Regions from separate parts of the Mesorhizobium sp. L-8-10 genome, predicted to be linked through region 2. Evidence: predicted binding sites of a transcription regulator. Region 2 holds the regulator's gene; each other region holds the start of a gene.
What was found. Region 2 encodes LexA, which represses DNA repair genes until DNA is damaged. Its sites were predicted from a motif close to TGTTCNNNNTGTGTTCNG; they were not measured.

Region 1 (7,264 bases), 2.7 Mb from region 2:
CGACCGTCCCGCCACTGCCGCGTAATGCGTTCGTCCTCTTCGCCTGCAATTCCCCTGACAGCCTCATTCATCTGCTCGACCGACAGCACCTCACCGGAAGGCGGCCTGCCGAGCATGCCCGCAAGGTCTTTGACCTGCCTGTTCTTCGGCGATGCCACGACTTGGCCGTCCCTGACTGTCACGAAGAACTTGGTGCCCGGCCCCAGCTTCAAGGCGTCCCTCACCGCTTTGGGGATGGTCAGTTGCCCCTTGGACGTCATCGTCGTGAACGCACCCATTTCTTACTTCCGTCGCCGTTTCCTACCGCAGGAATCTAGTAAGAATGCCATACCGTTGCAAACGGGAGCTTCATCGGGACGCCGCGTTTCCTCCCTGTCACCGCGCCAGTTCCTTCAGTCCGAGCCGTATCAGCCTGGCCGAGTCGGCGTCCTCTCCGGCCGACTTCATCGCCGCGGCGATCGCATTTGCCGCGATGTCGCGCGAATAGCCGAGATTGGTCAGGGCTGAAACCGCGTCGGCGACCGGCGCCGGCGCCACGCCCTCTCCCAGTTCCTGCTTCAGTCCGATCGTGCCCGCGGCGGAGCCGGCGAAAGCAGGCGCCTTGTTCTTGAGCTCGGTGACGATGCGCTCTGCGACCTTCTTGCCGACCCCCGGCGCGCGCGAAACCATGGCGATGTCGCGCAGGGCGATCGCATTGGCGAGATCGGGCGGCGAAAGCGTCGACAGGACCGCCAGCGCCACCTTCGCCCCGACGCCCTGGACATTGCTCTGCAGCAACCGGAACCATTCGCGCTCCAGGGTCGACTGGAAACCGTAGAGACGGATCATATCCTCGCGCACGAAAGTTTCGATGAAGAGGATCACGGCCTCTCCCGGCCCCGGCAGGGCAGCCAGCGTTCGCGCCGAGCAGTAGGCGACGTAACCGACGCCATGCACGTCGACCACGCAATAGTCTTCGCCGATCTCGTCGAGCGTCCCTTTCAGCTTACCGATCATGGATCCCTATCCGCTGCTGTGATGCCGGAAAACAACTCGTGGGGATTGCCGGACAGAGAGGCATTCCGACGCGCCGACAAGGAACTCGATACTATCCGTCGAAAAAATGCCGCCTGATATGCTGGAGATGATTTCCCACAGTTAAGGCCGCTTATCCCGGCACCCGGAACAAGTCAAGAACAGGGGCCTCTCCATCCCCGGCCGGTGCCCCTTCGAAGCCGCCCGTCGCTTTCTCACTCACCCGGCGAGCGCCGCAAGCCTGGCCGGAACACTCTGCCTGTGATGGGCATGGCAGATGGCGATGGCCAGGGCATCGGCCGCATCATCCGTGTCGAAAGCCGATTTCGGCAGGAGAACCTTCACCATCATGTGGATCTGCTTCTTGTCGCCATGGCCGACGCCGATCACCGCCTTCTTCACGGCGTTCGGCGCATATTCCGCGACCGCGAGCCCGGCGCGGGCCGGCACCAGCATGGCGACGCCGCGGGCCTGGCCGAGCTTCAGCGTCGCCGACGCATCCTTGTTCACGAAGGTCGCCTCCACCGCCGCCTCGTCGGGCATATGGGCGTGCAGCACTTCGGCGAGCCCATCGTGAAGCTGGCATAGCCGGGATGCGAGTGCAGCCTTGTCGTCCGACCTCACGGTGCCCGACGCCACGAAGCGAAGCGAGTTTCCGAGCGACTCCACGATACCCCAGCCGGTACGTCTCAGGCCCGGATCGATGCCGACGATGCGAATCGTTTCTCTCATGGTCTCCACTCTATCGGCGTCTCGGACCCTGATGCCAGCAGAATGTGAACAAAAGGGAAACAGGCTGCGATGCCGCAATCTGCCGACGACCTTTGGTCCACCGCTTGACCTAGCCCTGCCCCTGCCTTTCGCCATCAGGTTCACGCAGACGGCGGTCATGACGATACCCGCTATCGACATAGCCGCCCTCACTCTGTTCGCCGTGGTCCTGGTGGCCGGCGTCGCGCGGGGCCTGTCGGGCTTCGGCACGGGCATGATCGTTGCACCTGTCGCGGGCGCGCTCTACGGGCCGAAGGCGGCGCTGGCGATCATCGTCATCATCGATTCGCTTCCGGCGATCCCGGTCACCTTGCCCGCCCTTCGCATCGCGCGCTGGCGCGAGGTCCTTCCCGTCGCTCTTGGCATGCTCCTGCTCTTTCCGGCGGGTGTCTATCTCCTGAGCGCGGGTGATGCCGGAGTGCTGCGCTGGCTGATCTCGATCTCGATCTTCGCCTGCGTCGTCGTCCTTTATGCCGGCTGGCGCTGGCGGGGCCCGCGCAATCCCGCGGTCTCGATCGGCGTCGGCGGCGTGGCGGGCGTGCTTTCCGGCCTGGCCTCGATACCGGGGCCGGCCGTCATCGCCTACTGGATGGCCGGCGGGCTCCCCGCCGTCATCGTACGAGCCAATCTTTTGACCCTCTTCTTCCTTGGCGAGTTCGTCTCGATCGGGAATCTATGGTTCGCCGGTCTGTTCGAGCCCGGTGTGGTGGGAATGGGCGTCATGGCGGCGCCGGTCTATTTCGCCGGCATCCTCGCGGGCTGGTGGGCCTTCGGTCTCGCCAGCGAGAACGCCTACAGGCTCGTCACATTCGGCCTGATCGTTCTGTCGGCATTGCTCGCCTTGCCGGTCTTCGACCGGTTGTTCCAGGGCATCGCGGCAGCCTTCGGCGGTTGATCAGCCGCGACCGAAAGCCGTGCTCAGAAGCGTGATCTGATCGGAAACCGGATTGGACCGGCGCAGGCTGTGCGGCGACGGCAGGTTGCCGTTGCCGCCATAGACTTCATCATCCATGCGCCGCACGAGGCTTTGCAAGCGCAGCGAACGAATGACGAGATCGCGGAACGCATCCGGCAGTTCCACCCAGCCTTCCGCGCTTTCGCTGGCCGAAGCGGTATCCAGGCGCACTTTCGCCTTTTCCGCTGCCACCTGGTCCCGGGTCATCTCGCCCGAATTGGCGGCGCGCTGAAGGAGCAGCCAGGAAGCCACCTGCATCAGTCTTGTGGTCAGCCGCATCGATTCGGCCGCATAGAGCGTCGCGGAAAGTCGGGACAGCTTCTTGGCGTCACTGCGCCCCTGGCCGTCCAGATACTCGGCGGCCTGCTCCACCAGCCCCATGCCTTCATTGTACAACGGCTTGAAGGAATTGGAGAAAACCCGGCGTTCGGCCAGGCTTATCGTCACCGCGCTGCTCATCGACGGCTCATTCATTTCTGACGCCCCTGCACTACTATGCCCGTCCGGCCGTTCCGGCCCTGTCCAGGTCCCCGCAGCTATATTACGAGCCTCAAAAATGCGCCAAGCCTCAATCGAAGGCAAGCGCATGTTTAACAAAGGGTTAATGCAGCTGTCCCAGGTCGCGGGACACAAAAAAAGAGCCGCAAAAGCGGCTCTCAGGAGTTTAACAGGGAGGCGTCAAACAGAGTGGCTCCAACCACTCGGTAAGAATCCAGATCACTGGATGCACACAGTAAACACCTGTAAAGCTTAATGAAGGGTTAACGGCATGCGCCATTTTTGAGCCAGCGCCTCACATCTGTCCCGTTAGGGTACAATCGCACGCGCTACGCCTACCGTTGGTTGTGTTACCGTGATTCGTTGCAGCTCACGGTATGGCAATTCAGGCGCGCCGCAAGACCGGAAGCGCGATCCAGGCGAAGAGCAGCATCCCCACAAAGAACAAGACCGAGGCAATCGCCGTGACCGGTTCGATCGCCGGATTCCCTGCGAGGAAGAAATAGAGCGAGACGAGCAGCGCGATGCCGCTCAGCGTCGTCAGCCAGAAATGCACAGGTGCAAGCCGCGACGCGGCAGCGGCCGGAAACAGATGATAGAAGAATGCGAACACCGACGACATCAGGAAACCCGCCACCATCGTGTGTGCGTGGACCGGCATCTGGCCGTGATCCTGGCTGATCGCCATGCTCAGGCCCAACACCATGCCGCAGATCGCGTAGATGATGGCCAGAGCGAAGAAGTTGCGTGCTACCCCTTTCATGAGAACCCCCAATTGCCCTGTGAACCCCCACGGGAACGATTCGACGTCTCGTCGACCGCCGTCCGTGGTCGGATAGTGTCATATTAGCGCTCGCTGGAAAACAGGCCTCTCATGGCAAATGCCTCAGTCTTATGCACGAGGCCTGCCGATCTCGCCGCGCCGCCAGTCGGTTCCGGTTGGTGCAGGGAGGAAAGGAAGATCATCCAGGCGGTTGCGCCTCGCCGGGCAAACCGGTTCGCCGTGCCGGCCGCGTGCAAACAGCATCCGCGTGCCCCGCGGCGTCGCTTTCCGAAACCGTGAGTTTGGGAGAGCGCGATGCGTCGATCTCAACGCGTCGTTCGTGCGCCCAGATGGACGTGCGGCCACTATGACTCCTTGGCCATCTGCCGCAGCACGAATTTCTGGATCTTCCCGGTCGACGTCTTGGGGATCTCCGCGAAGATCACCGCCTTCGGCACCTTGAACCGCGCCAGCAGCCCGCGGCAGTGTTCCATGATCTCGGCTTCGGTCGCCGATCCTCCCGGCTTCAGTTCGACATAGGCAACCGGCACCTCGCCCCATTTCTCGTCGGCGCGCGCGACCACACCGCAGGAAGCGACGGCGGGATGCTTGTAGAGCGCGTCCTCCACCTCGATCGAGGAGATGTTCTCGCCGCCAGAGATGATGATGTCCTTCGACCGGTCCTTGAGCTGGATATAGCCGTCGGGATGCATCACGCCGAGGTCGCCCGAATGGAACCAACCGCCGGCAAACGCCTCGTCGGTGGCCGGCTTGTTCTTCAGATAGCCTTTCATGACGATATTGCCGCGGAACATCACTTCGCCGATCGTCTCGCCGTCGGCAGGGGTTTCCGTCATCGTCTCCGGATCCATCACGGTCAGGCCCTCGAGTGCAGCGTAGCGCACGCCCTGGCGTGCCTTCTTCGCCGTGCGCGGGTCCTTGTCCAGCGCATCCCAGCCGGAGTGCCATTCATTGACCACGGCGGGGCCGTAGGTCTCGGTCAATCCATAGAGATGGGTGACGGCGAAGCCGGCATCGGCCATGCCGGCGAGCACGGCTTCGGGCGGCGGCGCGGCGGCGGTGTTGAAGGTCACCGTCTGCGGGAAGATGCGCTTGTCGCTTTCGGCCGCGTTGATCAGCGTGGCCATGACGATCGGGGCGCCACAGAGATGCGTGACCCCATGGTCGGCGATCGCATCATACATGGATTTGGCCCGCACCCAGCGCAGGCACACATGCGTGCCGGCCTGCACCGCGAGCGTCCATGGGAAGCACCAGCCATTGCAATGGAACATCGGCAGCGTCCAGAGATAGACTGCATGTTTTCCCATGCCGGCGTGGATCGTGTTGGCATAGGCCATCAGCGCGGCGCCCCGGTGATGATAGACCACGCCCTTCGGATTGCCCGTCGTCCCGGAAGTGTAGTTGAGCGAGATCGCATCCCATTCGTCGTCGGGCATGGACCATCGATGGCCAGGCTCGCCCGACGCCATGAAATCCTCATAATCCACGGTGCCGATGCGCTCGCCCTTCGGATAAGGAGCGTCGGCGGCATATTCGGGATCGTCGAAATCGATGACCAGCGGCTTGACCCTGGCGAGTTTCAGCGCCTCGGCGACGACGCCCGAGAACTCGCGGTCGACAATCAGGATCTTCGAATCGGCGTGGTCGAGCTGGAATGCGACGATCGCCGCGTCGAGCCGGGTATTGAGCGAGTGAAGCACCGCTTTCACCATCGGCACGCCGAAATGCGCCTCCAGCATGGGCGGCGTGTTCGACAGCATCACGCTGACCGTATCGCCCTTGCCGATCCCGTGTGCCGCGAGCGCGGAAGCGAGCCGCAGCGACCGCTCCCAGAACTCTCGGTAGCTGACGCGACGGCCGCCATGGATTATGGCCACGTGATCGGGATAGACCTTCGCCGCCCGCTCCATATAGGTAAGCGGGGTCAGAGGCTGGTGGTTGGCGCCCTGCCTGTCGAGGTCCTGCTCGTATGGATTGCTCATTCGGTCCTCCCGTTTCTCCCAAAGCATGTCTCCCGAAAGTGTGCAGCGGTTTCGGGAAAAAGACATGCGTCAAATCAAGAATCTGCGGCGCATCGCGTGAATCCTTCTTCACGCGATGCGCCGCAGGCTTTGACCACAGATTCGGCCGCCGGTCACGGCGTTACAAGGTCGAAGATTCCGTCATAGACAAGCTTGAGGGCAATCAGCCCCACGGTGGCGTAGGAGAAAGCATAAAAGACGTCGGGCCGCATGCGCCGCACGATCCAGGCGCCGGCGAGCGTGGCGAGCGGCGCCACCGGCATGAGCAGGCCCGAGATGGTGAGGTTGGTCGCATCGAACTGACCGAGCGCGAAATAAGGAACGAGCTTCACCGCATTGGTCACGGCGAAGAAGATGACGCTCGTGCCGGTGAAAATGCGCTGCTCCAGGCGCAGCGGAAGCGCATACATCTGGAACGGGGGACCGCCGACATGGGCGACGAAGCTGGTGAAGCCGGACACCGTGCCCCAGAAGGTCGCGACGAGCGCACGGGGTTTTGCGACATGGGCGGAACCGTGGCGAAACTGCTGGTAGATCCAGCGCCCGACGAAGGCGATGGCGACGACGCCGACGATGAAACGGATCATCGGAACCGTGACCACCGCGGCTGTCAGCCAGCCCAGGCCGATCCCGAGCATAGCACCGGGCAGCATCGCCTTGAGTGTCGGCAGATGATAGTTTCCACGCCAGGTCCACAGCGAGACGATGTCCATCAGCACCATGATCGGCAGCAGGATCGCCGCGGCCTGGACCGGCGACATTACCAGCGCCATCATCGGCACCCCGACGAAGCCCATGGCGCCGCCCAGCCCGCCCTTCGACAGGCCGACCAGGATCACCGCCGCGACCGCGACGGCCATGAACCAGGGATCGGAAAGGAGTGCGGGCATTCGAATGCGGGGAACGACGGCGGGAGCTTGCTGGTCTAACCCCTGGGCGCCGACTTGGCGAGAGCTTTCATGTGGGGAGGGCGCTCTGTTCAAAGCAGCGCCGGTACTTTATGCCGCAATGCAACCATGATCGGCCTGCATAGGCAAAGCCCGGATAGCCTCTGATGACTGAAGCCAGCCTGCCCGACCGTTGCCGCCTTGTCCTGATCGCTCCGCCCGAGACGGCCGCGGAGCGTTTCATAGCGGCGCTGCCTGCCGCGTTCGATGCCGGTGACGTCGCGTCGCTCATTCTGCCGCAATACGGAATGGACGAAGAAGGCTTCCAGGC
Region 2 (7,264 bases):
CGTGCCTCTTGGAGAGTTTCGCGCCGTCCGATCCATGGATCAGCGGTATATGCGCCATGACGGGCACCTCCCAACCCATGGCATCATAGATCACCGTCTGGCGCGCGGCATTGGTGAGGTGGTCGTCGCCGCGGATGATGTGCGTGACGCCCATGTCGTGATCGTCGACCACGACGGCGTGCATATAGGTCGGCGTGCCGTCCGAGCGCAGGATGATGAAATCGTCCAGGTCCTTGTTGGGGAAACGTACGTCGCCCTGCACGCGGTCGTACACCACCGTCTCGCCCTCGGTCGGCGCCTTGATGCGGATCGCGGGTTTCACCCCAAACGGCGCCTCTGACGGATCCTTGTCGCGCCAGCGGCCGTCATAGCGAGGCGGTCGGCCCTCGGCACGCGCCTTCTCGCGCATCTCCTCGAGTTCAGCCGGAGTCGCGTAGCAATAATATGCGTTGCCGCGGCGCACCAGTTCCTCGGCCACCTCGCGGTGGCGCGCGACGCGGCCGAACTGGGAGATCGGTTCGCCATCCCAATGCAGGCCGAGCCAGGTCAGGCCGTCGAGGATCGCCGCGGTCGCGGCGTCGGTCGAGCGCTCCCTGTCCGTGTCCTCGATGCGCAGCAGCATCGTGCCGCCCGTGTGGCGGGCGTAGAGCCAGTTGAAGAGCGCAGTGCGGCCGCCGCCGATATGCAGGTAGCCGGTCGGCGAAGGAGCAAAGCGCGTGACGACGGGTTTGGACATGACATTCGTTTCCGGGGTTTGCGCGGCCCGGTCGGGCGGGAGGCGGCGGCCTGCGCGTGGCATTCGATCGAAGGCTCATGTAGCATAGGCGGTCGAGCGTGCAAGGGGCGCCCGTATGAGTGAGGGCAGGGCGGGGGAGATCGCAAGCGAAACGTCGCTTTTCGCGATGCGGCCGGCTGCCCGCGATCATCCCGGCGGCGCTCCAGCCGATCCAGTCGAAGAGAACGATCGTGGCGGCATATCCGCTCGACCGCCAGGTGCCATCCGCCGCCGCCTCCCGTTGGGTTTGCGCCTGCCCGAACTCGGAACCGCGATCGGTGAGGCCCTCGTCACCGAATGGGAGCGCGGCACCGCCTTCCTCTTCATCCCGGTATTCCTGGCGGCGGGGGCCATCGCCTATTATTCTGTCGAGACGGAGCCGAGCCTTTCCTCCCTGGCGGGAGGCGTCGCGATTCTCTGTGCCGCGAGCCTGCTTGCCAGGACACGTCCGCTGCTGCAACTGGCCGTGGTGGCGCTGCTGCTCATCCTTCTCGGCATGCTCTTTGGCTCGGTCGAGACCCGCCGGGCGGGAACGAGGGTGCTCGGCAGCGAGATATCGACGGTGTTGACGGGCCGTGTCGCCGCGATCGAACACCAGGCGAACGGTCGTGTCCGGCTGACGCTTGACGTGCTCGATACGGCTCGCCCGAAGCTTCGCTATGCGCCCGAGCGCGTCCGCGTCTCCGCCAGGGGCGTCCCGGCCGATCTCGTCGCCGGATCGGTGGTGACCGGCGTCGCCCGGTTGTTCCCGCCGTCCGGGCCCCTCCGTCCCGGCAGCTACGACTTCTCCTTCGAGAGTTTCCTCGACGGCATTGGCGCCAACGGTTTCTTCCTGAAGGACCCCGAGGTGACGACATCAGTCTCGGCGCCGGTGCCGCTCGAAGCCCGCTTTCATGCCATGGTCGAGAACGCCCGTACCGCACTTGCCCAACGCATCCGCAGCCGGATAGGCGGGCCCGAAGGCGAGATCGCGGCGGCGCTGATCGCCGGCACGCGCGCCGGTATCCCGGAGGAGGTGAACGAGGCTCTGCGCCGCACCGGCCTGGCGCATGTCCTGTCGATCTCCGGGCTGCACATGGCCTTGGTGGCAGTTACGATCATGACCGCCCTGCGCCTCGGCTTCGCGCTCTTCCCTGGCTTCGCCTCACGCAGGCCGGTCAAGAAATATGCGGCTGTCGTCGCGCTTGCCGCGACTGCCGTCTATCTCTTCATCTCGGGGTCGGCGGTCGCCGCCGAGCGCAGCTTCATCATGCTGGCCGTGATGCTCCTTGCCGTCATGGTCGATCGCGCGGCTCTCACCATGCGCAACCTTGCGATCGCGGCGATTGCAGTGATCGCGCTTTCACCCCATGAGGTCGTGGGGCCGAGCTTCCAGATGTCCTTTGCTGCGACCGCCGCGCTGATTGGCGCCTATGGCTGGTGGGCGGAGCGGCGGGCAAGCCGTCCCGCCACGGCACCGCCGGCGGATGCTTCGATCGTGATGCGCCTCGCAAGGGGCGTGACGCGCAATCTCGCCGGCCTCGTCATGGTGTCGATGATCGCCGGGCTCGCGACCAGTGTCTACGGCGTCTACCATTTCCAGCGGGTTTCTCCGCTCAGCATCGTTGCCAACCTGGCCGCGATGCCGATCGTGTCTGTCATCGTGATGCCGTGCGCGGTGGTGGCGATGGCGGCCATGCCTTTCGGCCTCGACGGGATATTCCTCGACACGATGGGCCGGGGGCTGGCGGTCATGGTCTCGGTCGCCGATTGGTTCTCCGACCGCTCGCCCCTGGACGCCGTCGGAACCGTCCCGGTCGCAGCGGTGGTGTCGATCACGGCAGCACTCGTCATTGCGACGCTCGCCTCCACCTGGCTGCGCGCACTGTCGCTGCCGTTCGTGGTCGCCGGCCTCGCCCTGGTCGCAACGCGCTCTTCGCCCGACGTGCTCGTCTCCGAGGATGCGCGCCTGGTCGGGATGCCGCTCCAGGATGGCCGGCTCGCCGTCAACCGCTCCCGTCCGAACGGCTTTACGGTAGAGGATTGGCAACGCGCTACAGGAACGGGGGCCTTGGCGAAGCCCAGCCGGACGGGATCGGGCGCCGCCGCACCGGAAGGGGCGAAAGCCGGACGGACCCAAGAGGGTGCGTCCGGCCCGGTCGGCGTGTCTCCTGCAAGGTTGCTGCGGCACGGCGACCTGCCGGTGACCGTCGGCTTTCTCTGCGGCGGGGGCCTGTGCCTTGGGCGACAGGCGCCCGACGTCTTCGTGGCTCATGCTGAGACGGCCGAGGCGGCTCTGGCTGCCTGCGGCTTCGCCGCACTCATCGTGATCGACGATGCGACCGCTGAGAACCCGTGCCCGCACGACAGCTCGCTCGTGATCACGAAGCGGCATCTGGCGCGCCAGGGAACCGCACAAATATCGCTGTCCGGCGAGAGGCCGATCGTCAGATTCACCTTGGCGGAGCCCTATCGGCCATGGCACGCGCATCGGCAATTCTCGCGGGAGGCGCGCGGACTGCCGCCGTTCCGGCCGAAGGCGCGGAAGTCTGCGGTCACGATGCCGGACTAGGCAATGGCGAAGGATCGCAGTCGCCTGCAAGGACGGCCAGACCGTCGTATCGCGGTTGGAAGCCCAATCCCCTGCGAGCCTTCTCCGTGGCATAGATACGATCGATCCGTGCCGGCAGACGATACCCCGCCCGCCGGAAGGCGTGGGCGAAATCCGGCGCGCGGGCTTCGATGACGCCGCGCGCGTCGTTCCACAAGGCTTCGGCATCGTCGGGCAGGAACGGCGACGAGGAGGAGATCACATAGACTTCGCCGCGCGGGCCTTTGCGCCGCAGCGCAGCGAGATGGGCATCGACCACGTCACGCCGGTCGATGCCGCGATACAAGCGCCAGAGCGCCATGTCTGGCGAGGGTTCGGAAAAGCAGCGGCCCATGCGCAGGATGGTCGCCCGGATTCCGGACGCCGCGGCCAGCACATGCTCCTCGGCCGCGCGCTTCGTCACATCGTAGATGTCGCGCGGTTCCGGCGTGACGCTTTCATCGATCCAGGCTGCGCGTCCCTCGGCAACCAATGCATGTCCGTAGACGGATGTGGAACTGGTAAAGACGAAGTGGCTGGCGCCGTGGGCGACCGCCAGATCGACGAGGCGCGCCGTGCCCTCCGCATTGACCTTCCAGAACCGTGCCTCGTCGATCGAGCCGACATGAGGCGCATGCAGCGCCGCAGTGTGAACCACCGCCTCCACATTCTCAAAGGCGCGCGAAAGCTCGTCGCTGCGACAGGCAACATCCGCCAGCACATCGACCTGGGCGCCCGGCCTGATATCGACGCCGACGACTTCCGCCGTTCTGCGCAACGCGGCCGCGATCGCGGAACCGACCAGACCCGCCGTGCCGGTGACAACGATCCGTCCCACACGAATGCCGGATGCGCCGTCGGTATCAGTATCTGCGGATCAGGCCGACCAGTCTTCCCTGCACCTTCACCCTGTCGGGTCCGAAGATTCGTGTCTCGTAGGCGGGATTGGCCGCTTCGAGCGCGATCGACGCGCCCCTGCGGCGGAAGCGCTTCAACGTCGCCTCTTCGTCGTCGACCAGCGCCACGACGATCTCTCCGGGGCTGGCCGTGCTGGCATTGCGGATGATGACCGTGTCTCCGTCGAAGATACCGGCTTCGATCATGGAGTCCCCCTTGACCTCGAGCGCATAGTGCTCGCCGCCGGCGATCATCTCCGGTGGAACGGAGATCGAGTGGGTCTTGTGCTGTATCGCCTCGATCGGCACGCCGGCCGCAATCCGGCCCATCACAGGTATGGCGACCGCCACAGTCGCTTCGTCGTCGTTGCCGGCGGCGGGAAGACGGGCAGGGGGCGCGGGTTTCTTGCCCAGGCTGCCTTCTATGACGCTCGGCGAGAACTTGCGCGCGCCGCCAAGCCCCGGCGCGATCGAATCGGGCAGTCGGATGACCTCGAGCGCCCGGGCCCTGTTCGGCAACCGGCGAATGAAGCCCCGCTCCTCGAGCGCGGTGATCAGCCGGTGAATTCCCGATTTGGAAGCGAGGTCGAGCGCCTCCTTCATTTCGTCGAACGACGGCGGGATGCCCGCTTCCTTGAGCCGTTCATGGATGAACAGAAGCAGTTCATGTTGCTTGCGCGTCAGCATGCCGTTCCTCAAGGAATCAGATCATAAACAAAACCAGAACAAACACTATCTGTTCCAGTTGTGTTCCGCAACTGGCTAAATTCGGGTGAACTGCGAGCAGCGCCGGCGGCGGTCCCCGTCATTCGGCGCCCGGTTCGGTCCTATTGCAATCGATTACGCTGACGTTGTCGGCTGGCTCTCCATTCGACTCTAGCGCTGCTTGCCAAGCGGCCTCACCATCACAGCTGGGGCAAGTGTCAAGCGCACCGAAGGGGCGTAAACGATCCCGTAGCACAGGGCCGACGATACTGGATGGCTCGGTGCGCCGGTTAGACCGGAGGATAGACATGGGGTGGCGCAAGGATCGCAGGCTTTCTCGCTTTGCGGTGCTTCTGGCTTCCCTGTCGGGCATGCCGCCTTCCCGATCCAATCCCAAAGAGCGCGGCGGTCGACGCCGCCGACTACTCAAAGGATACCATCTTGTTACGCCCTTAATCGTCGCTGCGCCTGGTGCGATGCGATAATCGCTGTGCCAGCCTTCATGTTTCAGGACGAGTTTCAGAGCTTCCGCAGATTACTGTGCATGGACATTTTCTTTCGGGGATGGAAGAAGGAACTCGCTCAAGCGAGGGATCCGACGAGATGAGCCTGTCAGAAGTTGCGATCGGTCCGGTCAGGCTGCACACATTGCCGCAGGACGCCGACTGGTACCGGCAGCGCCGGCAATTCGAAGAGATGGCGTCAGGTCTGTATCGGCTGCTCGCTCAGGAACATTTCCGAAACTTCATCGATGTCGGCGCAAACAGTGGCATGGTTTCCGTATTTGCTCGCCGCTCCGCTCCGGACCTTCGCATAGTCGCGATCGAAGCCGACCAACGACTAGTCGAGATCATCCCCGGCAACTTCGCCCTCAACGGGCTCAATGAGCCGGAACTGATCCATGCCATCGCGAGCGCGAAGACCGATGCCGGCGGCTCGTTTTCTCTCAACCCGAAATCCACCTTGGATAACCGCGTAGCGATGGACGGCTGGGCCAAGGTTTCGGTACCGCAGATTGCGTTGGATGATCTGTTCAAGGATCGGGGCATCGAGGGCAAGACCTTCCTCAAGGTAGACACTCAAGGCCATGAAAAACATGTCTTGGAAGGTTTTGCGACCACCATGCGAAGCCGATCCGATTGGATCATCAAGATGGAATTCGCCCCGATGTGGCTGAAGTCCCAGGGGACGGACCCCGCAGAGCTTGCCCGTTCCCTGTCAGCCGACTATCTCGTGGCCGAGTATCCGGAACGCATTGCCTACAACTACCCTGCTGTGTCCACACTCCTTTCGCATACGATCTCTCCAGATCAAGCCGAACACTTTGTCTCCTATGTCGAATCCTTAGACCGAAATGGGCGGGGCTGGGTCGACTTGGTCGTGGCGCCCCGATCATGGCGACCGAAGGGCCTGCGAAGCGGACTGAAGGCACTGTTCGGCTGACATGGTGGCAATGCGAGTGTGGCCGCTCACCCTCTGAGATAAAGCACCCGGCAGGCGTCGCCCTTCGCCGCCGCCGGCGCGTGCGGCTCGCGAACGATGAGCGCGTTGGAAGCGGCGAGCGTTCGCAGCATCGAGGAATCCTGGACGGGGAACGGCGTTGCCACGGGCCGGCCGTCTTCGGCGGTGCTCACGCTGGCGCGCACATAGTCCTGCCTGGTGTCGTTGGCGGCCATGGCGGCGCCGAGCACGGCCTCGCCGACGTCGGATCGGTGGGGCAGGCCGCCGAGCCGCGCCAGCAGTGGTTTCAGGAAAAGGTGCGAGCAGACCAGGCTGGCGACCGGATTGCCGGGCAGGCCGATGAAGCGCGTCGGGCCGCGCCGGCCGAACATCAGCGGCTTGCCGGGGCGCATCGCGATCTTCCAGAAGTCGAGCGTCATGCCTTCGCCGGTCAGCACGTCGTGCACGAGGTCATGTTCCCCGACTGACGCGCCGCCGAGGGTCACGACGACGTCGGCGCCGGCGTCGAGCGCTTGTCTGACCAAAGCGGCTATCGCTTCCTTGCGGTCGGGCGCGATGCCGAGATCGAGGGCCTCTGCGCCGGCCGACTTCGCCACCGCCGCCACGCCATAGGCGTTGGACGCAATGATCTGGTCAGGTCCGGGCGTGCTTCCCGGGGGGAGCAGTTCGTCGCCGGTAGCGACGATCGCGACGAGCGGCCGCTTCACGACGGCGATCGCCGGATGGTTGGCGGAGGCGGCGAGCGAGAGTGCCGCGGGGTCGAGCACGCGGCCTGTTTCGAGCAGCACGTCGCCCTCGGTGAAGTCGAGCCCCTTGCGGCGGATGTGTCGTCCGGCCGCCGCGGGCTCCAGCGCCTCG
Region 3 (7,264 bases), 3.0 Mb from region 2:
AGGAGAAATTCGATTGCACGGCGAATTCGGCATAGGGCGCGTTCATGCGAAGATTCCGTGCATGTACCAGCGCGGCGTAGCCTCCGTGGCGCCGTAGAAGCCTTGCCGGAAGAGCCAGTAGCGGCGGCCCTTGGCGTCCTCGATGCGGAAATAGTCGCGCGTGGCCGCATCCTCTTTCTCGCGCCACCATTCCGGGGCGATGCGCTCGGGCCCCTCGGCGCGGGCGACGTCGTGCAGGGCGCGCCGCCAGCGGAACCGCGCGGGCGGTCCTTCGGGAATCTCGGCCATCATCACCTCGACGGGCTCGGGAGGTCGGAACAGCCGGATCGGCCTGTCGGCCGGTCCATGTCCGCGCACTTGCTCCCTGGCGGCGGGACCGCCGGCTGCCTCGGCGAAGGGAACGGCGATCGCGGCGCGTTCGGGAATGCGGCTTTCGACCATCAGCGGCCGCAGCACCGCCGTCTGGCCGAGCCGGGCGCGCACCCGGTCGGCGAAGACGGCGAGTTCCTCGCCCTCGTCTGTCTCCACGCCGCCGAGATCGGCCTGCCCGATCTCCAGACGCGCGGCCTGAAGCACGGAGAGGCGGACGAGGTCGAAACCGAAGCCGGCGTCGATCACTCCTTCTGCCGCCGTCAGCCTTTCGTGGAACAGGCGCCGGACCAGACGCGGCTCGCGCAGCGGCCGCGACGTACCGACCGCGATGCGTGAGACGGCGCCGTCCACCCTGAACAGCGCCAGTTCGAGCGCCCGGGCGCCTTCGCCGCGCCGTTCGAGGCCCTTCTTCAGCGTCGTGGCGAGGATGAAGGCCAGCTCCTCGATATGATCGGTGAGCATGATCGGCTCGGCCAGATGCCGTTCGGCCGAAAGGTCGGCGACCGGCAGGCGCGGTGAGATCGCCTCGTCGATCCGGCCGAGCGCCTGGTCGAGCCGGATCAGCAACCCCTTGCCGAAGCGCCGCGCGAGCGGCGCGCGCGGCGCCGCCATGATGACGCCGGCCGTTCGCAACCCGACGCTTTCGAGGCCGCTGCGGGTTTCTGGGGCGATCCTCAAGGCGGCGAGCGGCAAGGGCGCCAGCGCCGCCGCCTCGTCGCCCGGCGCGATAGGGGACAAGGAGAAACGCGCTCCGGCCCAGGCCGCTCCCGGCGTGGATGCAAGGCCGGCCCGTGCGGAAAAACCCTGGTGGAAAAGCCGCAGCAGGAGGTCGTCCAGCATCGCCCTTTCGCCGCCGAAGAGATGGGCGCAGCCCGTGATGTCGAGGAACAGCCCGTCCCCTCCCTCGAGCGCCACCAGCGGCGTGTAGCGATCGCACCAGTCGGCCAGGCTTTCGAGCAGCCGCCGGTCGGCCTCCGGATCGGCCTCCACGACGTCGAGGGAAGGATGCATGGCGCGGGCGTCGGCGATGCCCATGCCGCGCTTCAGGCGCAACGCCTCAGCCTGCTCGTCGAGGGCGGCGATGCACTGGGTGTTGTTCTCGCGATGGCTGAAGACGAGCGGCGGCCTGGCGCTCGCCGGACCGGAACGCCAGGACCGACCCAGCCGCTGGCGCAGGATCCGCTCCGCGCTGAGATAGGGGAACCATAGAGTCAGGATTCTCTGACCCTCTTTCCTGAAATGAGAGGTCATGGGGGTTCCACTCCACGATGAACTGCCCGGCAAGGGCAAAACGGCTCTTGTCGATGCCGACGGAAAAGGCCGGATGGCCGACGGAGCCGGCGAGCGGGCCGGCCACCGTCGCGCGCGGCGTGGCGGGGGCAGCCGATACGACGAGGCGAAGCGGTGCGGCCGTCGGTTCCGGCGCGGCCGATTGGCGCAGCAGGAAGACGGGATGCCCGGCGATCTGCGCTCGCCGATGCAGCCGACGCGTCGCGGTGAGGTCGAGCCTGTGCGGATTGCCGCGTATTTCCAGGAAGACGGCGCAGAGGCCGCTCAGCCGAGCGGCTTCCTCCGCGACCCACAAGGCGTCGGCGGGTTTCTGCACATCAGAGACGAGCAGGTCGCCCGGCGCCAGCCCACAGAAAGCAAGAAGCCCGGGCGCATAGGGAAAACCCCCCTCGCGGAAGGCTTCACCCGTGCCGATCCACAATATGGGGGCGCCGGCATGACATTTGCGGGCAAGCCCGGCCAGCGCCAGCGCAAAGCCGGCGGCGGCGCCAGCGTCGCGGGCATCGGGGCCGTGGATTTCGGTCAGCGCGGCTTCCGGCAGGCCGCCGCCGAGTGCGGCGTCGAGGCGTGCCGCTCCCGTCCTCAGCCCCGCCGAAAGCCGGGATTTGGCTGCCAGGCCGGCCTGGCGCAGGATCACGCCGTCGGCCGCGGCCGGCACAGCCGCGACATCCGGGGCGGGCGGGGCATCGAACCGCTCGGCGAGAGTGCCTTCGATCCTGGCGATTTTCCGGCGCAAGGACAAAATAGTTTCCCGCGCCACGGCGGAGGTCGCCATGTCGGTTGCTTCCGGTCTGTTCCTGTTATGTTCTTATGGATTCCAGAGCCGGCCTCAAGAGTCAAGCGTGTCGATTGAGAATTTATTCCTTAAGCGTGGCGCCCTGTGCTGTCGTCTTCATGAATAAGGCGAACCACATCCAGTTTGAGAAATGCCGGCCGAAAGGCTATATCCCGCCAAAAGGACAAAGAATGGCCCGCATCTATCAGACCCGAGCCTGGCACGACCAGCTGTCGCCGTCGATCGAGGAAATGGAACTTCTGGCGCTGGAAGCCTATGCCCATCTACCGGAGGAGTTCCGCACCCTCACCGGCGAGATCATCATCCAGCTTTCCGAGTTCCCGACCGACGAGATCATGGACGACCTGTCGCTGGAGACGCCTTTCGACCTGCTCGGCCTGTTCGAGGGCCGCGGCATCGCCGAACGCTGGACCCCGCAGACCGGCGAGGGACCCAACCGCATCACGCTCTACCGCCGCGCCATTCTCGACTATTGGGCCGAGAACGAGGAGACGCTGGGCGCCATCGTCACCCATGTGCTGATCCATGAGATCGGACATCATTTCGGCCTTTCCGACGACGACATGGAACGGATCGAGGAAGCCGCCGACGAGGTCGCGATCCCGCCGACCTGAGTTGGCGGGCACCGGAACGCCTGGCGACAGGACCGGTCGCCACCGGCCGGTTGCATTCCGCTCGGCCGGAGGGACGATGATCCCCGCGGTCCCTACGACTGGATGGTTCTGCTTCTGCCACGGCTCGATCCACGATTGTGCCGGAGGGTGCAGGGCCCGCAGCCGCAATCTCGAAGTTCCGCCGCATGAGCTCCCGGATCACGGTCGAACCCGGATGATGACGTCTCCTCGCGAGAACGTTGCGACCTCTCAGACGACGCGCGGCCCTGGAGGCTCACGGACCGAACTGCCCCGTGCATAGACCGTCGCAGATCTGCAGCCAGAAAAAGCCGCAGCCCCTGACCGGGGTGCAGCCGCCGGCGCGGCATTGAATCAGCGCGCCACAGGGATTGCCTCGCAGCAATCCCGAATCGGCGGAACGACATTCGCAGGCTGGCAAGGCTCCGCCGGCCTGCATGATGACCGGGCTCTTGCAAGCGCCATCGCCAAGGTACTGAGTGTACTTTTGCAATAGCGTGAAATCGGGAAAGAGCTTTTCCAGCCTCGGCGCCAACTTGTCGATATATGCCACCGCTGCCTTGTTCTTCTTGGGGTCCGAGTAGCTTTCGGGACGCAACCGCTCGGCGAGATCCGACAGCGTCGCCTTCTGCCCTTTGTCGTACACCGCCTCGATCCCCTCGCGCAGCCGGTCCTGCCAGAGTGCAGCCTGGTAGGCAGCCGGGAGGCCGTCGAAGATGAGTTTCTGTTCGCCAAGGCTGAGTGCGGCGAGCCCATTTCGGAAGGTGGTCAGGTAGTCCGATATGTCTAGCATAGCGAGACCTCACCGTTACGGTTATTTGATTGTACTATGTATAGATTGGTATCTCAACCAGAATCTAAGGCATTCCTTCCGAAAATGTGCAGCGCTTTCTCAAAAAAAGACATTGGCTCGATCAAGAACGTACAGCATTTCGCGTAAAGCCTTACTCTCAGTTCGATATCATTAAGAAAATTTTATGAATTTCGGCGAAAGCTCTGAATTTCAATTCAAAATTGAACATGGCGCACTTACTCACCGCAAGAGCAGAAAACAGAACCTTTCCAGGCTTGAAATCGGCGCCCTTCCGGCTCGAAATGCCGGACTTTGCCTTGGGCTGATTTCATACCGTTGGGGCGTGGCCCACGCCCGTTGGCGCGAAAGCCAAGCGGCCCGGAGGGGCCGCGCCGGCGATTGGTATGGATTCCCGGACCGCGGCCAGATCCGGATGACGATATCTCCTCTCGATAAACGGCGAACTTGACCCTCCAGTTGCTGGAAGCGGTAAGCTTTCCAAAACTCGGAGGAACCGGGGATGGCAGAACGCGTCGACAGGCTGGAACGCGAGATCGTCAGACTCTTCAAGGTTGCGTGCCGGGCAAACAGGCCGGATGTCGCCGAGCATTTGTTGCGCGCCCTGGAGACCTTGGAACGGGAACCGGGCATTCGGGATCATGCGCGCTGCCATTGCGCGTTGATGGAAGCCTATGGGGAACTCATCCGGTCGCATTGATGCTGCCGAGGCGCGACCGGTCGGTTCCGCCCGGCTTGGGCTATCGCCAGGGACGGCATGATGGACAGGCGGGATGGCGCTAGCCTGTCCTGACCCTCGCCATTGTCGTGTTCGCGATTGCGGCGCTCGACAAATATCTGCGCAGCAGCGCAGCGGTGCAGCAGCGCTCCGCAGCCTTTGCAGTCGTAGAGGAACCGGCAGGCGTTGATCGGCATCGTCTCGGTCTCCCGATGCCCGCAGCCGGGGCAAGTGATCGTGCTCCGCAGGACCGTCATGTGGTCTGTCCCCCTCCCTGAGACGTCGGGGTCGCGAATAGTGCCGGATACGACCGGGACCCGGTCACTCATCGGCTGGATCCCTGGACGGACGCGACCGATAGCCGGCTTCGGCGGTCGCAGCGGTCAGGGCGGCGATGTCGGCCAGTGCGTCGTCGAAGGACACTGCCGCCGTTCCTTCTTCGAAGGAAATCTCGACCCATGATCTGCGACATCGCATTCGCGACGGAAGCGAGCAGGATCGGAAGGGCGAATTCCGTGCGAGCGTAAGATGGTGCGAGTGGTTCACCGGCGCCCGGAAGCTCCGGGCGCCGGCGAGCCGAAGCGTTCTCAGAAGTAGCGCTTGAAACGGAGGAAGCCGGAAGGGGTACCGTCGAGGCCGTCGACCTTGTCGAAATGGATCTCGCTGCTGATTTCGAAATTCAGCACCGGCGACCAGACGAGGTTCAACTCGGCGCCATAGGCGTTGAGGCCCGAACTCACGTCGGAGCCGACGTCCGAATAGAGGTCGCCGAAATACTGGAAGGCGGCCGAGGCGGCAAATTCCGGCGTGAACTGGTGGAAGTAGGAGCCCAGAACCGACCATTCGGAGTTGACGCCGAGCGCGCTCGACGAACCGTAGGTGTTGTCGCTGTCGGAGTAGAAGGCCAGCACGCGGAGCGAGGAGCCGGGGCTGTTCGGCACGTTGAGCTGCAGGCCGAGCCCGGCGCCCCAGCCTGCTTCGTCGGCGAAGGCGCCGGGCCGGCTCTCGTCATAGCCGAACTTGGCCCAGACCGAGCCCCAGCCCTGGTTGACGCCCACCTTGGCGACGATGTCGGGCATGTAGCCGTCGCCGGCCAGCGCGTCGTCCTCCAGCGAGATCGTACCGAACAGCCCGTAGGCGCCGGTGAAGTCGTAGCCGATCTGCTGCGCCTGGCTGTAGCCGTAATACATGCCGTAATAAGAATGGGCGCCCCAGTTGGAGGCGCCGCCGTTGCGTGTCGCGGACCACGCCGATTCCGTATAGCCGGCGTAGAAACCGCCCAGCTGGACGAAAGCCTGGTCGACACCGACGGGGAAGTCGACACCGCCGGTCGAGACGCCTTCCGCCTCGAGGCGGATGAAGCTGCGCAGCGTGCCCCAGTCGGTCTCGGACCGGGCGTCGAAGTTCAGTCGCGCCCTGCTGCTCTTGATCCAGCCATCGGCATCGGCGGCGCCGCCGATGAAGGCCGGCGTGTCGCTGGAATTCTTGTAGCCCTCGGCGCCGATCTGGTACCACATCCAGCCGTTGACCGAGAGGCAGGTCTCGGTGCCGGGGATGTAGAAGAAGCCCGCGCTGTAGGTTTCGCAGACCCGGACATATTCGACCGGCTCCGGTTCGGCCACGACGACCGCGTCGGCCGCCTGGGCCAGCGGCACGCCGATCAGTCCGGCAGCCGAGCCGAGCAGAATTGCTGCATATTTCATTGTTCCCGTCTCCTAGGAAAAGCTGGTTCTCTGCTGGCGACGGGAGCGGTCGCGACCGGCCGCCGACAGCCGGTCGGAATAGGAGCCCCGGCGTTTTCCCGGATTTTGCGAGGGGCTTACATCGCTGTAAGAAGGGCTTGTCTTTGCCGCTTGCTGCCATTGCTGTGACCGTTCGGCCACAGTCCGGTGAGGCCATCAGGTCTTCCGCCGCCGCAGCATTGGCCCTGGGCCGGATCTCGCTGCGCCTGGATTTCGGCGCGGAGCGCGATCAATTCTTGCTGACCAACCGCTTTTGCCGTTGACTTTCCCGCCCTATCGCGGATTTTCCGACCTATCTTTTCATTTTCGAGGAATTGCGCCCGCCCCTGTACCAGCCGCGGCGGGCTTCCGATGCCGGCGGTCGATCAGATCGACCGGAGGACGCGGCTGCTTGGCCCGCGCCTGCTGATGCCGCTGCCAGGATGCCCGCAGGGGCCGCGCCGGCGATTGAGCCGTCGGTATTGCCGGGGGATTCGCGCCCGATCCTGCAAACGCCCAGTTCTTTGCAGTGGATTTTTGACGCTTGCTTTCAACGTGATGAATTGCGTCCGCTGGCTCTGGCCGAGCCGCCGAAGGATGCACATATCCGCATAACGAGGCGAGCCGTCTCGGCAGGGGGTCTTCTCCGAGCCTTCGCGAGATGTCAGCAGCCAGGCGAGGGCGACGCAAGCATTGCCCCGTCACCCCGCCCTCGACGGCATACCGAAATAACAGGCCCGTCCTGTTATTTCCCAGTTTTTACAGGATCGCGGTCGAATCCGGGGCAGTGATGCCAGGACAGTTCGAACCGTGCCCGGCGCATCGGGAGGCGGCCGCCGCCGATCACGATCGCGTGCGGTTGCGCGAATGTAAGGTTCCCGAAAAGCAGCCGGAACGCAGCCGCCTCACGGTGCCAGGGTCGTC
Region 4 (7,264 bases), 3.3 Mb from region 2:
CTCCCGGAGAAGGTCGGTCCATTTCATGCCCGGCTCGAGCATGGCTTCCAGCGGATGGTTCATCTGACGATAGAGGCTGTTGCAGATGACCAGACGATCGTCGTCGTCATAGAGCGCAAATCCTTCGGAAAGCGACGCGATGGCATCGGCAAGCATTTCGCGGGCGAGCGCGACCTCACCGGCGCGCTTCTTCTGCCGCGTCACGTCGGCAATGCCGGCCAGAACCACGTGCCGGCCCTGGACTTCGACGATCTTCAGGTTGCCGACTGCCCAGAACTCTTCTCCGTCCGGCGGCCTCAGCAGCGCTTCGCAATTCTCGACCGCGCCCTCCCGCAGCAGTTCGCGGGCAATCTCGACATATTGGCCACGATCGACAAAATAATCGGCGAAACGGTGCGGCTTGTCGCCGGCCTTGCCTTCGCGCCCCAACAGCCGCTCGGCCATGTTGCTTTGATAGATGACTTCACCCGTGACGGCATCGATCATCCAGACCGGCAACGGATGGTTCTTGATCAGGAAACCGAACAGATCCTCGCGCCGCTTGCGTTCCGTGATGTCCAGAACCCCGATGATCAGCGCCGGGCGCGCACGGTAGATGCCGCGCCTGCAATTGGCTGAACACCACGCGGTCGAGCCGTTGGTGCGGCGGAACTGGATTTCCTGGTCGCGGACGATGTCCTTGTCGCCCGCCCGCGACCGAACGGCGTCGAACTCGCCCTGATCGATGCAGTAGTCGGTCAGATACTGGCGTTCACGCGGCCGCCAGGCGCGGCCAAGCAGGTTCGAAGCGTCCAGGCTTTCATAGAGGATTTCGCTGCTTTCTTCATCGACGACCCACACAGGCAGAGGGTGGCTATCCGTTATGCAGCGGAAGATCTCGGCATTTTCCGCATGAGCAATCTGGGCGCGCTTCATTTCGGTGATGTCGACGGTCACCAGGGCCGACCCACCATGCGGCCGTGGGTGTCTCGTCAGTAGTTTCCAGTGCCCGTCGAGGGTCTCCGCCTCGATGGGCGGCTGGTCCAGCCGCCAGCGCGCCGCCGCTCGCTCGATGAAGTCCTCGGTCGGCTCGACAGCGAGCCCGTCGAAACTCTTGAAGCGGGCAAGGAGCCCACCGACGACCGACGCGACGTTTCTCGGTGACTTGCCGCGACCAGACTTTCTGATCGTGCCGGCTGTCTCCGGATCGGCGTCGACCAACAGGCCGTCGCTGTCGAAAAGAGCATATCCCGTGTGCATGGTGGCCACCGCGATATAGTTGCAACCGCTAAATTAGGTCTCGCTTGTATCGAGAGCGTTTCGGGCACTCGCTGTTTTGTTTCAGCCGTTTCACCATCCGTCGAGACGATGAGACTGACAGGACAGCCTCAGCGGCTCGCTCGCCCCGCCGCCGGTTCCGGCATCCCTGCACAATACCGACCCTCCTGCCGCCGAATGCCTGGCCCAAGACCCAGTCGACCGCCACGAAGGTTCAGCTGTCATTGATACCAGGACTGAAACAAACGAAGCAATAACGCACCAGAACAGAAAAACTCACGAAACATGCGTGAGCTAAACCTCACAGTGTCGTCGATTGGGCGACATCAACCAACGGAGCACTGACATGTCTACTTTGGCATCCGAACCGATCAACGGCGGCATCGGCAAAATTCTGGCCGCATCAGTGGTCGCCGCCTGGCGCGCGTTTCGCTCGTACAGGGCACGCCGCCTCACCATGTTGAAGCTCTCGGAACTCAATGACCATGAATTGAAGGACATCGGCATAACCCGATCCGAGATCGTTTCGATCGCCTACGGGTCGCCGGGTCAGCGGAGGCGCAGCCATGACAGCATCTGCTTTTGAACCGATCGCCCTCCATCCGGTCGTCGCCGACCCGCATCCGCCTGTCCTGGCATTGCACGCGTCGGCGAGTTCGGGTGCGCAATGGAAGGGGCTCGCCGACTACCTTCGCGGTCGCTACCGGGTGATCGCGCCGGATCTGCCGGGCTATGGCATGGCGTGCCTGCATGGGTCGCGCAACCTCGCTGATATCGCCGACCGCGTGGTCGGAGCGATGCTGGGAACCAGCGTGTCGATGCATGTGGTCGGGCATGGGCTCGGCGCGGCCGTCGCCCTGGAAATCGCGGCGGTGCGACCGGGTCTCGTGCGCAGCCTGACATTGATCGAACCGATGGCCTTCCATCTCCTGCGGGACGGCGACGGTTCCGATCTGGAACTGTTCAGCGAGCTTTCCGACCTTGCCGGGCGGATGGCTGCCTTGACCGCTGCGGGATGTCCCGAGGCGGGGATGCAGGCCTATGTCGATTTCTGGTATGGCGACGGCGCCTGGAGCAGAACCGGCGCCGGCCTCAGGAAAGTCCTTGCGCGACAGGCAGAGCATGTCGCGCGGGATCTCCTGGGATCGCTTGCATTGAACCGGTCGGCCGCGCACTGGAGCGACATCCGCTGTCCGACGCTTGTCGTCATGGGACTGGAAAGCCCCGTCGCCAGCCTTCGCGTCACCGAGATGGTAGCGGAAACGATCAATGGAGCGCGCCTGATGATGATTTCGGAGGCGGGCCACATGGCGCCGCTGACCGATCCGCACATCATCGATCCCATGATCGGCGTGCATCTCGGAATGGCCGACGGGCTCGGCTGGCCCGTCCGGGACCGCGCAGCCTGACATCAAAAGGCAGTGGATGTCGGTTTCCAGTGGGCGCCGAAGCATCCACCCGTCGTGGATGCTGCGGCATCCACGGGACCCTCGACTGCCGGCGCTGCCCCTCCGGGCCGCCTGGCTTTCGCGCCGACGGGCACGGGCCTCGCGGTCGCGTGCTCCAAAGGTCGATCTTGTCGTGTTGCAGGTTCCGGCGGCAGGCCGATGGCCTATCCAACCATCCGCTTCGGCGCCTTGTCCCTGGCGAGCTTCTTGAATTTCTTGACGACCATGTCGCGCTTCAGCTTCGAGATATGGTCTATGAACAGCACGCCGTTCAGATGGTCGATCTCATGCTGCAGGCAGGTCGCCATCAGTCCGTCAGCCGTGATCTCCTGCTCCTTGCCGTCGCCGTCGACATATCTGACCTTGACCACGGCAGGCCGCTCGACTTCGGCATAGTAATCCGGAATGGACAGGCATCCCTCTTCATAGACCGAGCGCTCGTCGGAGCGCTCGACGATCTCAGGATTGACGAAGATATGCGGAGCCTTCTCCTCGCCCTCCTTGGCAAGGTCGATGACCAGCATCCGGATCGGCTCGCCCACCTGTATCGCTGCAAGCCCTATGCCCGGCGCATCATACATGGTCTCCAGCATGTCGCCGGCGAATTTGCGCAGCGTATCGTCGACGCGCTCCACCGGCCTGGAAACCTGGCGGAGCAACGGATCGGGCAGAAGAATAAGAGGCTTGATCGTCATGCGCCTCACCTATGATGTCGCACTGGAGGCGTCAACCGGCCGTGCCGCCGCATGTTCATGTTCTGATCTGTTTCAGCAGGCCGAATCGGTTATGTTCACGACATGAACGAACTGACGAGCCTCCTGGCCGAACCCGTCGCCCGCCTCGGCGCGACGACGGTCACGCTTGGCCAGGCGTTGGGGCTTGGAGCCGGACTCTTCATTCTGTTCTTCCTCGTCCTGATCATCGCGTTATGGCGGTCGTCCCGCGGCCGCGCAGCCGTGGCGGAGGAGGCGGCCGAGCATGCGCGCGACACTGAAGCCCGCATGACCGCCATCCTGCAGGCCCAGTCGGAAATGCAGGGACGCATGGGCGCGATCGCGGATGTGTTCGGCGCACGTCAGGCCGAGCTCACCCAGGCGATCGGCCAGCGGCTCGATGCGATGACCGGCCGCATCGGCCAGACCATGGCCGACCAGACGCGCTCGACCCACGAGAGTCTCGCGAAGCTGCAGGAGCGGCTGGCGGTGATCGACACGGCCCAGGGCAACATCCAGTCGCTCGCCGGACAGGTCGTGCAACTCCAGGCTATCCTGTCCAACAAACAGGCGCGCGGTGCCTTCGGCCAGGCGCGCATGGAGGCCATCGTTGCCGACGGGCTGGCGCATGGCGCCTATGAGTTCCAGCCGACCCTGTCCAACGGCAGCCGGCCCGACTGCCTCATCAGAATGCCCAACGAAACGCCGTCGCTGGCGATCGATGCGAAGTTCCCGCTCGAAGCGTGGAATGCGATCCGCGCGGCCGAGAGCGCCGACGCACGGCGGGTGGCCGGCCAGGCGTTCCGGCGGGACATCGAGGTCCATATCCGCGATATCGCCGACAAATATCTGATCCCGGGCGAAACGCAGGACACGGCCTTCATGTTCGTGCCTTCCGAATCCGTGTTCGCCGAGATCCACGAGAACTTCGAGGCGATCGTCCAGCGCGCCCACCGGTCGCGGATCGTCATCGTCTCGCCGTCGCTGTTGATGCTGTCGATCCAGGTCATCCAGACGATCCTGAAAGACGCGCGCATGCGCGAGCAGGCGCATCTGATCCAGGGCGAAGTGGCCCGCCTGATGGAGGACGTCGCCCGGCTCGACGAAAGGGTGCGCAAGCTGCAGGTCCATTTCGGCCAGGCGGGCAAGGACATCGACGATATCCTCGTTTCGACAGGCAAGGTCACCAGACGGAGCCGGAAGATCGAGGCGCTCGAACTGGGCGGCGATCGCGCCGATCCGGCAGATGCTGCGGCTGACGGCGAGAACGGCGTGACGGCACGAGCCGCGGAGTCGCGAACCGGGCAGTTGCGGCTGCGCGTCGTGGACGGCGACGAGGCCTGAAAAGGATCAGTTCTCGTGCGGCGATGCAGCCGCCAGCGCCATGCAGATGACCTTTGTCGAACCGGAATGCGCCGCCATCTTGACCTCTTCGCCGCGACTGCGGCGGCCGCCGTAGGTCCTCAAGCAGTTTTCGGCATGGACCGGCGATGCCGATGCAAACCGCCTCTTGAACATCCCGGGACTTCGCGTTTCATTTCATGGCCACCATCCGGAGGAGCGAACCATGGCAAAAGGTCAGATGAAGGCGCCCAAGGAAGCACGCAAGCCCAAGAAGGACGCAAAGAAGCCCGCGGCCCCCGCCATCAAGGCGGCGCCCGTGAAGGCGATGAGGATCAAGGAAAAGTAGCAGCGCCCTTCGAGATCGTCCGAGCCGCGGCTCGTCCGGCCGTCCGCGGCCGGACATATGCGTTGTGTAACTTCTCGACGATCGCGCAGGATTTCGGGCCGATGCGGAAGATTGACTTTCCCGACTGACAGTCTAAGTAAGACCTCGCAAGGACGACCTTGCATTCCCCCAAATAACCGGCAGGGACGACCCGCCACCAACGGAGCGTTCCATGGCGTGGACCTACCTTTTCTTTGCGGGACTTTTCGAGATCGGCTGGGCGATCGGCCTCAAATACACCGATGGTTTCACGAGGCCGATGCCGACGGTTCTGACCGTGGTTTCCATGATCATCAGCCTCGGCTTGCTCGGCCTGGCCCTGAAGACCCTGCCGGTCGGAACCGCCTATGCCATCTGGACCGGCATCGGCACGGTCGGCACGGCCCTGCTCGGCATCTTCCTGCTCGGCGAGCCCGCGACGGCGGTAAGGCTGGCCTGCATCGCGCTGATCGTTGCGGGGATCGTCGGCCTGAAACTCGTCGCGTAGCGGCAGCATCCCGCTGATTGCGGCCGCATGGGCCATGATCGTGCCTCACGGCACGGTCCAATCAGTCGCTGTCCCGAAGCCGGCACGCAGAACGGCAGGGGCGCGGCTCGAGCCACGCCCCTGCCGGCCATCATGGACCGGAATGTCAGACGAAGGGCTTCGGCGGCTGTCGGCCGACCCGCGCCTTGCGCGCGGCATAGCGCGCGTCGCGCTTGGCCTTCCGCTCGGCCTCGTCGGCGAGAACGCGCGCGATACGCTCGTTCTCTTCGGCCTCGCGCAGCCTCGCTTCGTCGCGCGCAGCCTCCTCGGCGATGCGGCGCGCCTCGGCCTCTATGGCCTCGCGCTCCGCACGCTCCTTGGCCTCGCGCGCCAGCCTTTCCTGCTTCAGCCGTTCCTTCTCGGCTTCGCGGAGGGCTCGAGCTTCCAGAATCGCCTTGCGTTCCGCCTGCCTTGCCAGCACCTGCGGATCGTCCGCCGCCGGCCTGGCCTTGAATTTATCGAGAAGCGCCTTCTTGGCGTCGTTTGCCGCGTTGCGGCGCTCGTGAAAGTCCTTTTCCCTGTACACTGCCAATTTTATGCCCTGTGGTCGTTCTGCGCCGTTTACATACTTACGGAGCCACGGAGTTCAAGCGCCAAAACGGCAAATCTGTCATGAAAAATGCGGCTGTGGCGCGACGGAAACGCGCAGCCCCGGGCCGGATCGGCAAGCAAACCGATATGCACTGTTCACTCGACAGCCTCTGGAAGCGCTCCGGCGGTGCGGCTAACTGTACCGCACACGACAGAAATTCGGGACGGCATCATGCAACTCGGTCTCTACACATTCGCGGATGTCAGCCCGGTTCCGGGACAGGGCGTGAGTCCGCATCAGCGGCTGCGCAACCTCGTGGAGGAGATCAGGCTTGCCGACGAGGTCGGCCTCGACGTCTTCGGTCTCGGCGAGCATCACCGTCCCGACTATGTCGCCTCGGCGCCGGCGGTGGCCCTGGCGGCGGCGGCCGAGCACACCAGGAACATCAGGCTCACCAGCGCGGTCTCGGTCCTTTCCTCCGACGATCCGGTCCGCGTGTTCCAGCAGTTCGCGACCCTCGACCTGTTGTCCGGCGGCCGCGCCGAGATCATGGCCGGACGCGGCTCCTTCATCGAGTCCTTCCCGCTCTTCGGCTATGATCTCAACGACTACGACACGCTGTTCGCAGAGAAGCTCGACCTGCTGCTGAAAATCCGCGACGCGGAGAAAGTGACCTGGTCGGGCACGCTGCGCGCGCCGATCAACGGGCGAGGCGTCTATCCGCGTCCTTGTCAGGAGAAGCTGCCGATCTGGGTCGCCGTGGGCGGCACGCCGCAATCGGTGGTGCGCGCCGCGCAGCTCTCCCTGCCGCTGGCGCTCGCCATCATCGGCGGCGAGCCCGTCCGCTTCGCGCCCTTCTTCGAGCTCTATCGGGAAGCCGCGCGCCGCGCCGGCAACGATCCCGCGAAGCTCGCCACCAGCATCAATGTCCATGGCTTCATCGCCGAGACGACCGAACAGGCGGCCGACGGCTTCTATGGGCCGCAGGCCGAGGTGATGAACCGGATCGGACGCGAGAGGGGCTGGGGACCGACGAGCCGGGAGCATTTCGACCAGTCC

Region 1: a site for LexA is predicted at 1,791-1,808, ahead of ruvC (crossover junction endodeoxyribonuclease RuvC). Genes of this name have one in related genera too.
Region 3: a site for LexA is predicted at 2,455-2,472, ahead of JN280_RS39365 (ImuA family protein). Genes of this name have one in related genera too.
Region 4: a site for LexA is predicted at 3,453-3,470, ahead of JN280_RS38590 (DNA recombination protein RmuC). Genes of this name have one in related genera too.

What each region holds. Positions count from the first base shown of each region.
Region 1 covers NZ_AP023263.1:2,283,801-2,291,064, reverse strand. The annotation lists gene JN280_RS10765 (AbrB/MazE/SpoVT family DNA-binding domain-containing protein) at 1-278, opposite strand, end outside; gene ruvA (Holliday junction branch migration protein RuvA) at 376-996, opposite strand; gene ruvC (crossover junction endodeoxyribonuclease RuvC) at 1,234-1,746, opposite strand; gene JN280_RS10750 (sulfite exporter TauE/SafE family protein) at 1,904-2,680, shown strand; gene rcdA (protease adaptor protein RcdA) at 2,681-3,214, opposite strand; gene JN280_RS10740 (hypothetical protein) at 3,624-4,001, opposite strand; gene JN280_RS10735 (acyl-CoA synthetase) at 4,367-6,007, opposite strand; gene JN280_RS10730 (sulfite exporter TauE/SafE family protein) at 6,160-6,936, opposite strand; gene JN280_RS10725 (thiamine phosphate synthase) at 7,101-7,264, shown strand, end outside.
Region 2 covers NZ_AP023263.1:5,015,078-5,022,341, forward strand. The annotation lists gene gltX (glutamate--tRNA ligase) at 1-736, opposite strand, end outside; gene JN280_RS23220 (ComEC/Rec2 family competence protein) at 852-3,326, shown strand; gene JN280_RS23225 (NAD-dependent epimerase/dehydratase family protein) at 3,310-4,182, opposite strand; gene lexA (transcriptional repressor LexA) at 4,208-4,927, opposite strand; gene JN280_RS23235 (FkbM family methyltransferase) at 5,549-6,388, shown strand; gene JN280_RS23240 (molybdopterin molybdotransferase MoeA) at 6,415-7,264, opposite strand, start outside.
Region 3 covers NZ_AP023263.1:1,978,956-1,986,219, forward strand. The annotation lists gene JN280_RS09215 (error-prone DNA polymerase) at 1-46, opposite strand, end outside; gene JN280_RS09220 (Y-family DNA polymerase) at 43-1,548, opposite strand; gene JN280_RS39365 (ImuA family protein) at 1,430-2,437, opposite strand; gene JN280_RS09225 (metallopeptidase family protein) at 2,629-3,072, shown strand; gene JN280_RS09230 (bacteriocin fulvocin C-related protein) at 3,347-3,883, opposite strand; gene JN280_RS09235 (hypothetical protein) at 4,068-4,352, shown strand; gene JN280_RS09240 (hypothetical protein) at 4,404-4,601, shown strand; gene JN280_RS40280 (GDCCVxC domain-containing (seleno)protein) at 4,574-4,948, opposite strand; gene JN280_RS09245 (porin) at 5,207-6,322, opposite strand.
Region 4 covers NZ_AP023263.1:8,341,377-8,348,640, forward strand. The annotation lists gene JN280_RS38570 (PAS-domain containing protein) at 1-1,239, opposite strand, end outside; gene JN280_RS38575 (DUF1127 domain-containing protein) at 1,604-1,843, shown strand; gene JN280_RS38580 (alpha/beta fold hydrolase) at 1,824-2,666, shown strand; gene def (peptide deformylase) at 2,870-3,400, opposite strand; gene JN280_RS38590 (DNA recombination protein RmuC) at 3,503-4,762, shown strand; gene JN280_RS40080 (hypothetical protein) at 4,986-5,108, shown strand; gene sugE (quaternary ammonium compound efflux SMR transporter SugE) at 5,320-5,634, shown strand; gene JN280_RS38600 (DUF6481 family protein) at 5,780-6,205, opposite strand; gene JN280_RS38605 (LLM class flavin-dependent oxidoreductase) at 6,437-7,264, shown strand, end outside.